DNA from 3 places in the Pseudobacteroides sp. genome. Region 3 is predicted to be linked to each of the others. Evidence: riboswitches for the same ligand, from Rfam matches in the RefSeq annotation. Region 3 holds a riboswitch; each other region holds the start of a gene.
What was found. A riboswitch is a leader RNA that binds a small molecule or an ion and turns the genes downstream of it on or off. The one in region 3 is predicted to bind cyclic di-GMP.
Positions count from the first base shown of each region.

Region 1 (4,849 bases), on a different contig from region 3:
ATCTCCAACCTGTGGAGTACGAACATAATCAGTATATGTATAGCTGTATGTTTTCACATTACTGATGCCCTTGAATGCTTCCTTGATATCTGTAGCAATAGATAATCCGGTATACCTAACCTTTATTGATGTTTTCTCTTCTACGATAGCCTCTTGTATTTTTGAGTTCAATCCCAAAGAATTTGATACGGTCAAAGACTCATCTGTAAACTGAAGACCTAAATCGCTTATAATGGTCTCATAAACACTAGAGTTCTCAGCATCACTTACCATTTTTGATTTAAGGATATCTACAAAAGAATTCTCAGCTTTTGGGTAGGATTTAGTCCACGAGTGGTTAGATTTTATCTCTTCGTCCGTTAAATTATAATAATCATATTTAATTCTTCCCTTAACGTCGGGTACAGGATCATCCCAAGTGGGATCAAGATGATAATAGGCTCCATCTAAGTTTACCAAAACCCATGAATGGCTTTGCCCACCTGCCTTTCCTTCGATTATTCTGGTTTCTATTCCTACCTCGTTAAGCATTTTATATGCTAGAAGGGAGTAACCCTGACATACGGTTTTATAAGGTGAGACGAGAGCTGCATATGCTGAATGCTGCCCAAGAGAAATATCATAGGCAACATTAGTTACAATCCAGTCATGAATTGCTCTTTCCTTTTGATAGTCGTTCATTTCAGGAGTAATAATTTCATTTAACACCTCAGAAACTTTACTTTCAACAAAATCCGACTGCTCTTTTGACTCCCAGTAGGAAAAATTAAACTTCATGGATAAATTTCCTGTAATACCATAGATGGTAACTCCATACGTTTTTGTGCTGTAGTGAAGGTAATCGTCCGAGCTAAAAATATCGCTAAATAAGCTTTTGATATTGCTTTTTATTGTTGCATCCCCTGTATACTGTATTGTGTATGTTGGATTTCTCAAAAGCATAGCCGATTTAACCTTCTCCGCTAAGTCCACAGGTGAAGCAGCTGTGTCATCACCTGCATAAACAACCCCCGGTACAGCAACAAATATTGCTATCACTGCCAGTATAACAAAACACGACAAATTGAACTTGGATTTCATAGAAGAATCTCCTCCAATCGGAAGGAAACCAGATCTGAGCAATACGAACAATAATTTTAGATTAAATAATAAGATATGTTCCACCCGGTAATCTGGCAACCATCGCATTTAGTGACTAAAATACCATTCTAGTCATCCCTTAGGCATGATCAAAAATAACTTCCGCTATAAATTTCGCTCATGTGTTGACTTAACTCGTCAACACCCACTCAAAAGCGGAAGTAATTTTTTAGTCATCCCTTAGCTTAAGGCCCATGACTTTGCGTCCTTACCTTTCGATAAGTTTGCCTTTATCAGTGGGGTACAGTGGAGTATAAAAAAAACCACCTAATATTATTATATCACATTTTTTAAAGAAAATCACGAAATGATTTTGTCAGCCTTGGCAGCTGTGGTGAGATACATCAATAAATGCAATGAAGCCAACATATGTTGGCTTTAAGGGAACTTTTACTTCTTTTTATCTATGAAAAAGGATTCGGTTTGGATAGGTAATGCTCCGTAAGCGGAATTGACTTTTTTGGCTACATTTATATTTTTCAATCCATTGCCAATATCTTCTAACGCCTTCTTTGCTCTTGAATTATTGGATTTCTCCAAATCCGATAATTCCTTTAAAACTGCCATGACATTTGATACTGAGATTTTTAGTTCCTTTAGTCCTTTTACTTCGTTTGAGCTTAACTCTTCAAGACTTTTAATCCTGGATTCCGATTTAAGGCGATGAAAATAAACCTCAAATTCATCATCAAGCTTGTCAACCTTTTCAATTATTCTTTGTTTTTCATCTAAAATATTCTCAAGTCTTTCTATTTCATCTTCGTCTATAACAGATGCCTGCTCAGCTGTTAACTCAAGCATTTCCTGCAAACATGCATATTTAGCATCTGTAATCTCCAAAAGCCTTTCAACATAAGTATTGGGGCTTTTATTTACAGTTATCCTATTGTTATTATCCATAGTGTTCTCCTATTTTGCAACTTGTTGAGATTTGGGCATTTGCTGTTTGGCCATTTTCATAGCTTGACTCCAGGTATCTCTAAGTTCCTTTGCAAAGCCTAAAACTTCATTTAATATTTCCTTGTCCTTTTTTATGCTTGCGTCTACAAGTCTTCTATTCATATAATCATAAATTAAATACAGATTATTTGATATATCATACTTTTGGTCCAAAGTTGCCTGAAACTCGCCTATTATATTTTCTGCTCTAACTATACAATTATGTGCCTTTTCAATATTTTTCTCATCTATTGCCATTTGTGCCTGCATAATAAATTTGATAAGTCCGTTATACAGCATAAGTGTCAATTCCTCCGGACTAGCTGTAAATATTGAGTTCTCTTTATACTGGTCTGATGCTTTGTTCATTACCATAATAATCCCTCCGGTATTTTTTGTTTATACGAAACCATTATTTACCACTAATCTGACTCATTAACCAGTTACTTTGATTATTCATTTTGGATATGGCAGATTCGAGTGCAGCATACTGCTTATAATACTTATTCTCCTTATCAGCCAGTTTGTCTTGGAGTCTATCTATTTGGGTATCATACTGGCTAATCTGTGTATATATAGTGTTGGAATACTCTGATGTATCTCCTGTAATCCCAGCTACCTGCAGCAATATTCCTTTTTTGCCTTCAGAATCTCTGATCGTTGAAATGTTATCTTCTATGATGTCATAAATTCTATGTGCCATACCCTCTTCATTATATCTGGTTTTCTTTTCCGAAGCAGTCAGATTGCGGCTGTAAGAAGGATTACTGTCTGATTTCTTGCTGAAAAGGTTCATTACACCATCGGGATTTGCCGCTATAGCCTGCTTTAGCTTGTCTTCATCAATGATAAGTTTACCCTTATCTGTAAAAGTGCCTGTGGTAATTCCGATATCAGTCAGCTTTGTTGTTATTCCGCTTATATTATCATATAGAGCAGTTCTCAGACTATCAACCACTTTTGTAATATAACTGTCGTTTTTCAAAAGACCTGTTTTAGCTCTTTCTTCCCACTTTTTCACCTGTTCTTCAGACATTCCTTCTTTCTGTTCTTCAGTAAGGGGTTGAAACTCTCTGCTGTATCTTTCTGTCAGCTTACTATTAAGCTTGCCTATAAGGTCATTATATTTAGTTACAAAATTCTTTACATTGTTAAATACAGCTTCAGTATCAGTCTTTAAAGATATGGTTTGTTCAGTTGTGCTTTCCTTCAGAAGATTATATGTTACACCGTTTGAAGTTATGGAATTGCTGCTTCTTGTTATGGTCTGACCATCCAAAACAACAATTGCATCCTGCCCCTGCCTCAAATCAGTAAGGTTCATTGATGCTAAAAATGAACTTGATGCTTCATTAATGTTGATATTATTTCCTGCACCTAATCTTTTTGCATCTATAGTAAACTTGTCCGTTACATCATCATATGTAATTTTAACCTTGGCATCAGTATCATTACTGATGGTGTTCAACACCGTAGAAAGAGTTGTATTGCTTGAAAATGTAAAAGACTTTGAATTAATGCTGAATGTAACCTTCTGACTTCCATCTGTGCTCTCCGAATACTGAAAAGTTGTTTTGAGCTTGTCCTTCAATGTTGCCAGGGTATCACTCAAGCTTAACCTGTTGGATGTTCCCGAGTTTATATGGAAGCTTGACAGCCCGTCATTAGATGCTGCTGATGAAAGGGTCAGCTTACTTGCTCCAGCTGCTGTAGAAAAGGTAAGCTTATCACTACCGGTTCCTGATACATCTATCTTTACCTTTCCCGCCCCGAATTCATTGCCTATAATACTCTCAATATCTGAAGCAAACTCTGACAAAGTTGTTGAACTGGTATAGTTCCCCAGCTTAATTTCCTTAGCAACCCCATCCAATACTATTTTTATGCTTTTTCCACTAGCGTTAGCAATATCGGCAGATGTTATGGCAGCGGTACTCTCCAATGCTTGTGTTACAGTACTACCACTTGCTTTTGCCGCTGATGTCGCCAACCTTGTTACTGTAATTTTGTGTTCACCAGCCTGGGCCTCAGAACTGCCTAAAGCTGTGACAACTGCACTGTCTGAGCTGGTTGACGCAAACTTTTTCAAGCCTGTTTGAGACAACATATTGCTAGCCGGCTTCAACACATCAAAGAACTCATCCTTGAATCCTCTTAAAAGATTGGTTACCTCCCTGTAGCTATCTCTTTTCCATTCTGCCAGCTGCCTTTTTTGCATAATTTTGTTGAGAGGTGCTTTTTCACTTTTCATTAGACTGCTTATAATAGTATCAGTATCAAGGCCTGTAGCAAGACCCGTCAGTCTTAGCTTGTTGGAATTGCTGTTAGAACCGAATACACTGTTTACAGCCATAGCACTTACCTTCTTTCATCTACCATGATGCCGGCCACTTCCCAAAGATTTGCAACCATATCAAGAATTTTTTCAGATGGAATCTCCCGTATAACCTCATGGGTTTCATTGTCTATTACCTTGACCATTATTGCCTTTGTCTTCTCATGTATTGAAAACTCAAAGCTTCTGTTTGACCCTAAAATGGCTTTATTAGCTTTTTCTATTGCTTCAATCACCACTTTATCCGATATAGGCAGCTCGCTTTTCTCATAACTTGACATGTTCATGTAGCTCTTTAAGTCAATGGAAGCAGATTGGCCGGAATCCTGTGTTAGTTTATTTTCAGTCCTGTTTGTGTTATTCTCATGCTGTCGTGGTACTGCACTACTGGTAGCATCCGTGCCATCAATCTTCATAACAAATCCCTCCATGATT
Region 1 is NZ_DATCTU010000104.1:92,544-97,392, forward strand. Features, by position in the region: gene VIO64_RS16850 (Ig-like domain-containing protein) at 1-1,080, opposite strand, end outside; cyclic di-GMP riboswitch class I at 1,306-1,379, opposite strand; gene VIO64_RS16855 (flagellar protein FlgN) at 1,531-2,040, opposite strand; gene fliS (flagellar export chaperone FliS) at 2,050-2,454, opposite strand; gene fliD (flagellar filament capping protein FliD) at 2,492-4,432, opposite strand; gene VIO64_RS16870 (flagellar protein FlaG) at 4,438-4,830, opposite strand.
Region 1: it holds a riboswitch for cyclic di-GMP, as region 3 does, so the genes downstream of both, VIO64_RS16850 (Ig-like domain-containing protein) here and VIO64_RS18570 (transglutaminase-like domain-containing protein) in region 3, are expected to answer to the same signal.

Region 2 (4,849 bases), on a different contig from region 3:
GTGGAAACAAACTCGATATTTCCGTCGACGAATTTTGCTACATCAGATATACTGGATGACTTTGCTATAATGCCCTTAAAATCACTCATTATTTTATTTTTATCCTGGCCGTTTTTCCCTTGGTTTTCTCCTGATGATCTTTTAATGCTCATCAATACATTTTGCTTGTAGCCGTTGGTTGTATATTCAAGCTCAACCCTATCACCTGTTTTTAAAGCCAGCTTATCAAAACCCGGTCTTACTTGTTCGGAAAACCTGAATGCTGCCGCTTCTTCTTCGCCTGAAGACTTTATAATCTTGATTTCAATGCTATTGCCATCTATAAGCCCTGTATATATTCCCATTCCTTTTTGGATATCTCCGTCTTTAACTGTAGTAGTTGATGTGCTAGACGGTTGAGTATTTCTGGAGTCAGTATTTTTCGCATCACTTCCGCCCTTTGACCCTGATATAAAATAGTTCTGGGCTTTTTGTTTTACTATCTCCTCCAATTCAGCAGAATTGGTTCTGGTGAGTATTTTTTCTTGATATTCCTTAGGAAACAGCTCTTTAATAGACGATGCATACTGTTCTCCATCCTTTGGTGCCTTATAATCAAGAACGGTATATTTATTATCCCTGTCCACACTCATGATTAACACAAGAGGGATACTAAGTCCTGCCCCATTTTCCAGCTTCCCGTCGGTGTATTTATATTCCTGCTGGACGCTCCAAATATAGGCATATGTTTTGCTATCCTTTATTTCATGTCCGTAAAGTTCATGGGCTTCAAAAACAACACCTCCTATAGCCTTAAAATCAAACTTCTGTTCAAGATAGGTGCTGATTGCATCATCAATGTTGTCCTGTTTGTTGGATTGCTTGGGGTTTTTATCTTCCACAACAGCAACTTTATCAACTTCCATTTGGGGTACCGAGGTTATATCTCCGCAAGCAGTACTTAATAGAAAAACTGTAGATACTAAAATTAAAGCTTTCTTTTTCATATAGTCCATCCCCTTTTCACTGTAGAATCTTCTTATACTTGATTACAATTACTTTTAATCAAGCATCAATTAATCTTGTTATTTATATTCTAACAGCAGTTTTTCTCCAAACAGTTTCAAGGTTGTAACGAAATTGTAACGATTGTTCCTTCTCCCTCAGGGCTATCAATATCAAGCTTTCCTCCATGAGCATCAATAATTTCCATACATATTGAAAGTCCCAAACCATTTCCTCCAAGTTTCCTGCTTCTTGATTTATCAACTCTATAAAATGGTTCTGTAATGCTTTTTATATCATCCTTTGGTATCCCTATCCCGTTATCCCTTATCTCAATAAAAACACCCTGTTCCCTCCAAAGCTTTAATTTAACAAGAGAACCTTCGGAATACTTTATTGCATTATCTATAATATTTATTACCACTTGTTTGATCTTTTCCCCATCCACTCTAGCCCTAATATCCTCTAGCTGATAATCAATCCCTATACCAAACTTTCCAGCCCTATCCCTCATCAGCTCTACAGCTTTAATAATAACATTCTTTAAATCTGTTTCCTTTTTCGTGACAGAAAACTCATACTGATTGAGCTGGGACAGATCAAGAAGGTTATTTACCATATTTAAAAGTCTTTTGCTTTCGTCTATTATATAGGTATAATATTTTTTGCGTTGTTCCTCTTCATTTACTCTGCCTGAAAGATCTGCATACCCAATAATATTTGTAAGAGGAGTTCTTATTTCATGAGTTACACTATCGATAAACTTCTTCTGTTTTTGCTGTTCATCTGTAAGCCTGTCAATCATATCTTTGATATTTCTGCCCATGTCATTAAAGGAATGAGCCAGTTTTTCTATTTCATCTCCGGTTTTTACCCCGCCTATCTCATTGAAATTACCCTTTGAATATTCCTTTGTTGTAAGGGTTAGCTTTTCTAAAGGCTTAATCATCCTGTATGAGAAAAGATAACTTAAAACTAGCGACACCGAAAGAGCAAAAACAAGCAGGATAACGAGGGTTATCTGAAGGTTTCTTTTCATACTGTCCGCTTGGTAAAGTGAATACTCCAAGCTAACAGTTCCTATTACTGAACCTTTAACTATGATTGGAAAAGCCATCAGCAGCTTCCTGTTTGGGCTTTCCGAACTAATCAAGTAGACTTTTTTGCCTTCAAGTGCATTCTTCTGCATTTCATTGGCAGAAGCTTTGTCACTGCCTGAAATCTCCACACCACAGCCCGATTGCAGCCTCAGTTTTTCTTCAAGTGAATTAATGTTAAGTTCTAATGAGACATGGGGTTTTTCACTGATCTTAAGGTATTCTGTAAGATATTGCTCTGTAAATTTGCTTTGACTTAAAACGTACTGGTATGAAGTATATAGATTAAAGTTATCAATTGTCCTTATAATTATGATTCCGCTAACAAGCAATATTGCTACAATAATAAACATATTCATGGAGATAACCTTGAGTCTCAGTTTCATTTTATTGGCTCCTTATACCTATATCCTATTCCAAAAACAGTTTCAATGCAGCCGCTGTATTTTCCTAGCTTTTTCCTAAGACGCTGTATATGAATATCGACCGTCCTCGAATCTCCAAGATAATCATACCCCCACACAGTGTCAAGAAGCTGCTCTCTTGTAAAAACCCTCTGTACATTGTTGGCAAAAATGAGAAGCAGTTCAAACTCTGTTGGGGTAAGATCCAGTTCTTTACCAGCCGCAAGTGCTATTCTGGTCTGCTCGTTAAGACTTATTATCTTGTTACCTGAACTTTTTTCATTACCAATATGCTGTATGGAAACTTTCTCAAAGCGGCGTATGACAGCCTTTATTCTTGCAACAAGCTCTCTGCTATCAAAGGGCTTTATAATATAATCATCCGCCCCCATCTCGAGCCCTACAAGCTTATCTGATATATCGCTTTTAGCAGTCAGCATAATAACTGCAGTGCCTGTCCCCTGAAGGCACTTACATACATGAAACCCATCAAGCCTGGGCATCATCACATCAAGCACAACCAGATCGGGCTTGTAGCCGTCACAAATTTCAAGGGCAGAGACACCATCATGGCATACCTTTGTATCAAAACCCTCCAGCTTGAGATTTTGCTCTATAAGGTTTGCTATTAGCTCATCATCATCTACTATTAATATTTTATGCACCTTTCAATCCTCCAGCTATTTTGAATTATCAATCACACAAATTATTATATCATATAGTATAGTTGTGATTAAAAGCACACAAAAATTCAAAGGTCTTTTTGGCTTTTAAATTATTTTGTATATATGTAATTTTTTGTGGAAAATCATTAAAGGTTTATGATATAATTATTTTATTGGTTTTTAAAAAATTACAATTAATATTAAAGTTACCATTTATATATAAACTTAAACCATGATAAGGCAAACCTATTGAAAGGTAGGGACGCAAAGCCATGAATCTGTGACATTTTATTGTTATGATAGTCAGGCTGCCGGGTTTTTAACCTAAAGGGCTTGAATTTTGTTTCTTGCCTTTTTATTTTTGCCAATCAATTATTCTTATCAAAGTAAGATGTATTTACTAAAGTTCGTACTATTTATAACTGGGTGATAATATGACCGAAATAAATATTCCTGCGGATTTTCTCATGAAGCATTCCTCATGGGATTGTGGAAAACAGACTCTTTTGCGAAGGCTGTTTAAGAATAACAAGTATATAATTGTTCCAATACTATTCTATTTGGGAGTTGTATCCTACGGCTTATGGGGATTTTTTACCAGCAACCGTTCTACCTTTGCCCTTTGTAGTTCTTTAGTCTTTATGCTTTCTTCAATCATATCCAATGTACTTCATCCTAAGTCAAAACTCAGATTAATTTTCGCATGTACCTGTATAGCTTCTATCCTCATTACTATAGCAATGTTCACGGTAGATACAATTTATGTAATTGCCATAGGCTTTTTTATTCCCGTTTTTGCACAATATTTGTTTCGAGACTTTGTTTTTTCAAATCTAACTGGAATTATTATTGCTTTTATTTTTCTGACCCGCAGAATTCATGAATCCACACATGTTATTACCGTATATATATCAGGTATAATTATCGTCAGTGCACTATATTCTTTAGTGTTTTACCTTATAATAAACATAAAGAGCGAGAGGGATAAGTACCACAAAGTAAGCATGATGGATTCATTGACAGGTCTGTACAACTTAAACAGCATAATTGAAATCGGACAGGACATGCTGAATAAGCAATATAATGTATCATTAATGGTCATTGATATGGATCATTTTAAGCACATTAACGATACATATGGCCATATGACAGGAAACAAAGCTCTTGTATTCATTTCAGCCCTAATAAAAAAATGCCTTGAAGGCCTTAGCTATACAATGGGACGATTGGGGGGAGATGAATTTATAATTTTAATCAAGGACCTGGATTTGGTTAAGGAGCGTAATCTCAATGAAAAATTACGCAATACATTAAAAACCAGCATTTTTATATCTGATCCCAATGCACATCCTATTAGATTATCTTGTTCTACAGGTATAGCACACTCAAGAAATGAATCCGAAAAGAAAATCGAAATACTTCTTCATCGTGCAGACATGAGAATGTATGAAAACAAATATGGAAGATTTCAAATTGATATAGGATTGGAAGCTGGAAGTGAACTGCTTCCTGAACGCTGTCTTCAAGTAATCAATGCTATGAAAGAAAAGGACATGTACACTTTTATTCATTCCAGATTTGTTGCAAACTTTGCTAAAACTTTGGGAAATGCATTGAATCTTCCAAAGGCTTTTGTCCAGGATTTATATATCGCAGGCTGGATCCACGATCTTGGGAAACTTTTTATTTCATCGGAAAT
Region 2 is NZ_DATCTU010000032.1:135,224-140,072, reverse strand. Features, by position in the region: gene VIO64_RS05190 (hypothetical protein) at 1-986, opposite strand, end outside; gene VIO64_RS05185 (HAMP domain-containing sensor histidine kinase) at 1,103-2,467, opposite strand; gene VIO64_RS05180 (response regulator transcription factor) at 2,464-3,150, opposite strand; cyclic di-GMP riboswitch class I at 3,380-3,466, shown strand; gene VIO64_RS05175 (bifunctional diguanylate cyclase/phosphohydrolase) at 3,585-4,849, shown strand, end outside.
Region 2: it holds a riboswitch for cyclic di-GMP, as region 3 does, so the genes downstream of both, VIO64_RS05175 (bifunctional diguanylate cyclase/phosphohydrolase) here and VIO64_RS18570 (transglutaminase-like domain-containing protein) in region 3, are expected to answer to the same signal.

Region 3 (4,849 bases):
AGTTTAAAGAACCAAATTCGTTACATACAGGAATATACCTGCATTTATAAGTAAAAACAAAATTTTAAACCCAAAATGTAATTTCCCTAGTAAATTTAAAACGATATATGTAATTATAATTGATAACGGCAAGTAAAAGAGAAGCCCAACAATTTGCAAACCCATTATCTGACTTTCAACATCCTTGGTATTTTTCATATACCACTTGTCTGTGTAATGTATTGCAGTAAAAAACAAATTACAAAAAAGTGTAATCGCTGCCAATAAATCAGCTGAGTATAACAATGCTTTCTTAATATTAGCTCTTATTTCACTACTAATAATGTACATACACCCCTTTGTGAATAATATACTCGTTTCTATATCAAATGTGGCAAACACCATATTCAGTATATATAAGCAATATCAAAAATGTCAATTTAAAAGTAACTGCTTCTTTTTTAAATTTCATTCGCAAGCACGTAAGCAACTAAACATTTCACCTTCCTCAAACACTGCAAAAAGTATATAATGTGTTTATACAACGTATAATCTAGATTAAAAGTGTTGCTAATCTTACATTTGGCGAAGCAAATAACGAACGGTTCAACGGGATTTGCGACAGACAAGTGTAATAGATTTATCACTTTTAATCTATCTATACAGAAACAGGTGATTAAAATGCTAAAAAAGAATTATGTAAAGATCATATTTTACAGTTTTATAATAATTGCTGCATTGGTATTAGCCGTTATAAAGCTGCTCGACGCTAAGTATTCTTCTATATGGCTTTATATTTTGGTTATAATAATATTTAGCTTCCGGCTGATATCCTCAATAAAAACACCACTTTATAAGTCAAAGGATGATAATTAATGAAAAAATACGAATTTGAAGCGGAAATAATAAAGCATGAGACACTTAATTCCGGGTATATAGAATTTCCTTATGATGTGGAAAAAGAGTTCGGAGTAAAAGGCCAGGTAAAAGTTAAGGCATATTTTGACGGATATGAGTACAGAGGGTCTCTTGCAAAGATGGGACACCGATGCCATTTTATCGGATTAAATCAGAAGGTCCGAAACGCAATCGGAAAGGGTCCCGGTGACAAAGTACATGTAATTATAGTTCAGGATACAGAAGAAAGAGCAGTGGAAATCCCAATGGAACTTGATAATTTATTACACACCAACCCTAATGAAAAGGAATTTTTTCACAAGCTTTCATATTCTCATAAGCGTGAATATATCGAATGGATTCTATCCGCCAAAAAAGAGGATACCAAAGACAGAAGGCTCCTCCTATGCATTGAAATGCTTAAGGCTCAAAAGAAAACACCTAAATAATATATTTCACAATAAATATGGATAAATTAGTCGAAGCCTATTGTAACTTACGATAAAAAGTAGTAAAATATAATTGTAGGAGATTTATGTAATTAATTAAATAGTAAACATACTGATAATGACAAACCTATCGAAAGATAGGGACGTAAAGCCCAAGGGTCTAAGGTTTATTCTATGACAGCCGGGTTGCCAAAGGTGTTAGGATTGCTTTTAAAAGCATATACCAGCTCTGTTTGGCAAGTCAATCAGAGCTTTTATTATGTTCACATTTATTAATTATGTAAAACCCTTTCGACAATGGCAAACCTTTCGAAAGAAAGGGACGCAAAACTACAGGTCTAATGTTTATTGGGGAATTTCAAAGGGTTGTCTTTAATGCAGTTTTCTATTATTAAAAGTACATGTTGCTTTTAATTCATTTTCATTAGCAGTAATTCCGATCATTTACTTCATCCCGTCTTACTGTCTTAAATGGAAACACTCCTTAAGTAATCCTTGATAATTCCCAAACTAAAACTATGACGGCTGAGTAACCGAAAAAGGGGGATTTATCATGAACCGTTTTATTAAGCTTTTTTTGATTTTTACCATCACTTCTTTGTTATCCATCACGCCCTTCCAAGTATCGAATGCCGAAGAGCCACTTCTGATTACTGAAAACGGAGTATCTTTGATTAAGCTACCATCACAGGCTGATGGGAAAATTAACATCTCCGGTCAGACCTCGAAACAAAAAATCAAAGCCCTTATTATTAAAGATTCTTATCAGGAATGGTTTGATATTGACCTTGACAATGGCAAGTTCAATGAAAACATATGGTTTACTGAGGGCAAAGGCCAGTATGAAGTTAATATCATGGTTAATCTTGAGGATAGAAAATACACCTATGGCCCTAAGCTAATTGTAGAAAACGTTGCTGATGTTAACCGATTCTTGGTTCCCACCAAGGATATTGAAAGCGACTATCCTGCTATTGCCGATCTTGCCAAACGTCTTACAAGGCTCTCCAAAACCGATCGCGATAAAACTAAAAATATATATAACTGGATTACCAAGAACATAAAGTATGATTATGACAAATATCGCAGACAGCTGGCAAATGACTTTACAGATGTCTACGGAGCAGAAAATACCTTTAAAACAAAAAAAGGTGTATGCTACGACTTTTCAACCTTGTTTGCGGCCATGTCCAGGTCTATCGGTATAGAGGCAAAAGTCATACGAGGCAATTATGTATCGGGAAAACGTCAGGAATATCATGCATGGAACGAAATTTATCTTCATGATGAAGGAAAATGGATAAAGCTGGATTCCACTTTCGGATATGCACTGAATAAAAATTACTTCGATAATAAGGACTTTGATATTGATCATGTCAAAATCGATGAATTGTAGAAACCTTTCTAATCACTAATATCAATTTTAAAGCCGGCTAAACCAAAAGTATCTGACAGCCGGCTTTTTATATTGCCTTATTTATTTCATCAATCCCTTTTCAGCAAAGCTTACATATTTGTCGCCTGCAACAATAATATGATCAATAACCGTTATGGAGATTGCTTCTAGAGCAACTCTAATACGCTCAGTAATCTCAATATCCGCCCGGGATGGATTCATGCTTCCTCCAGGATGGTTATGTGCAAGAATGACGCTGTTTGCCTGATGCCTTAGTGCTGTCTCTACAATAAGCCTAGGGTATACAGGGGATTCGTTTATAGTCCCTTCCTGAATAAGTGCCGAGTAGTTTACTCTGTTTTGGCTGTTTAAACAAATAAGATAGAATGCTTCATAGGTTCTGCCCATAAATATTGAAACTGCAAACTGGCCCGCTTTTGCCGAGCTGTCCAACACAGGCTTTTCTCCCCATTTATCATTAAAATACCTTCTGGAAATGGAAGGTATCAATGCAAGAAGAAATGCGGAGCTTTCACCAATCCCTTCTGTATTATGAATATCCTTTATATCCGCTTCAAAAACACCTGAAAGTGATCCGAACTTTTTCAAGAGCCTGTGTGCAATTTCATTCGTGTCTTTTCTCGGTATGGAATAGAAAAGAAGCATTTCCAGTACCTGATGAGGTTCAAAGCTATCCAGTCCTTCTTTTAGAAATCTTTCTTTCAGCCTTTTTCTATGCCCTTCATGCATATTATCCCCCATTTAATTTACATTTTTGACATAATGAAAAGAGATTAAACTGTCACTTTTCGTATAGTATATTTCGGCTATAATTTCTAATTACTGAATACATTATTGGAATATAACTTTCGAATTTAAAGGCACTATTTGTATCCAGGTAAGACCTGGGTTTAATTCAATGGGTTTGCCGCTTTCATCGGTATAGCTTGTCTTTGAATTTCTGGCTTTCTTGGCCCATTTGATTTTAATTGCTTCTCCGCATGTAATAAACCAACCGTTTCCGCTTCCCACATCATTCAAATCCTGCCTTCCTTTATCATCTCCCTTTATTCCATAGTTGGCTATATGTTGAATAATTATATTCTTAACCTCCAACTGTTTTTTGCTTACTCGTTCCATATGCGGCTCGCCATTGCGAGTCTTCTTATATATGTCGTTTGAGGCGTCAAATTCATATGTATTGAATATTCTTGAGTTATACCTTACCGTTATTTTATTCGCCTTTTCTCCTGAATTTAATTTTTCATCCATTTGATTATAGCCAAAAACCAACTTTTTATCGGTAGTCTGCTTGTACTTTGCTTTTTTTATAAAGTTCCTCACATTTTCCATTGATGTATATGAGTCCTGCCAGTTTCTTCTGTCCTTTGTCAAATCCCAGAAGACTTCTCCTCCGTAGCCAACGCCATTTATGTTGTTAATTTTGAATTTGGATATATCTTGCATGGCTCTAGGACTCCATCCAAAATGCACATAGATGGCGTCATGCTCCATAACAAAATCAAGGTAATAATGCCTTGAGCTCCTGACAGGCCCGATCATACCGGGATTGGTCCCCCAGAAGACCGGCATTAATCTGGTCTCACCGCCTTCAACGGCAATCTCATAAACCAGCTGTGCCTTATCAAGTCCACCCTGAGGCAGCACCCTTTTACCTTCGTTATCAATCATAACAGCAACGGGCCTTTCCCCTTCCTTCGGAAACACAAAATTAATTTTTTTAGGCGTTGGCGTTGGTTCCACAAAAGGCGTACTAGTAAAAGATGGGGCCATTGTGAATGTTACATGAGTACTGGTAGGCACTATATTATTATTTGCCCCATCACATGCAGCTATAGAAGCTATAGCCATAAGTGTACCAAGCAAAATAATTATTCTTTTAATCATAAAACTCCCCCCCATAAATTTAATTTAATTTATATAAACCCCTGATACTGATATAATTTGCCGCATATATAGACAACGAACTGTAAAGTTATATAACTAATTTACAGTTCGTCATCTATAAACAGAAGGATCAATTCTTAATAAATTGTCCTTTGTTCGGTATTCTATAAATATTTTAGGTAAATATTATTCTGAAAAATCAAACTCATCTTCCATTCTG
Region 3 is NZ_DATCTU010000113.1:155-5,003, forward strand. Features, by position in the region: gene VIO64_RS18565 (YdeI/OmpD-associated family protein) at 855-1,325, shown strand; cyclic di-GMP riboswitch class I at 1,436-1,519, shown strand; cyclic di-GMP riboswitch class I at 1,615-1,699, shown strand; gene VIO64_RS18570 (transglutaminase-like domain-containing protein) at 1,879-2,721, shown strand; gene radC (RadC family protein) at 2,803-3,471, opposite strand; gene VIO64_RS18580 (DUF3048 domain-containing protein) at 3,574-4,629, opposite strand; gene VIO64_RS18585 (DUF1292 domain-containing protein) at 4,816-4,849, opposite strand, start outside.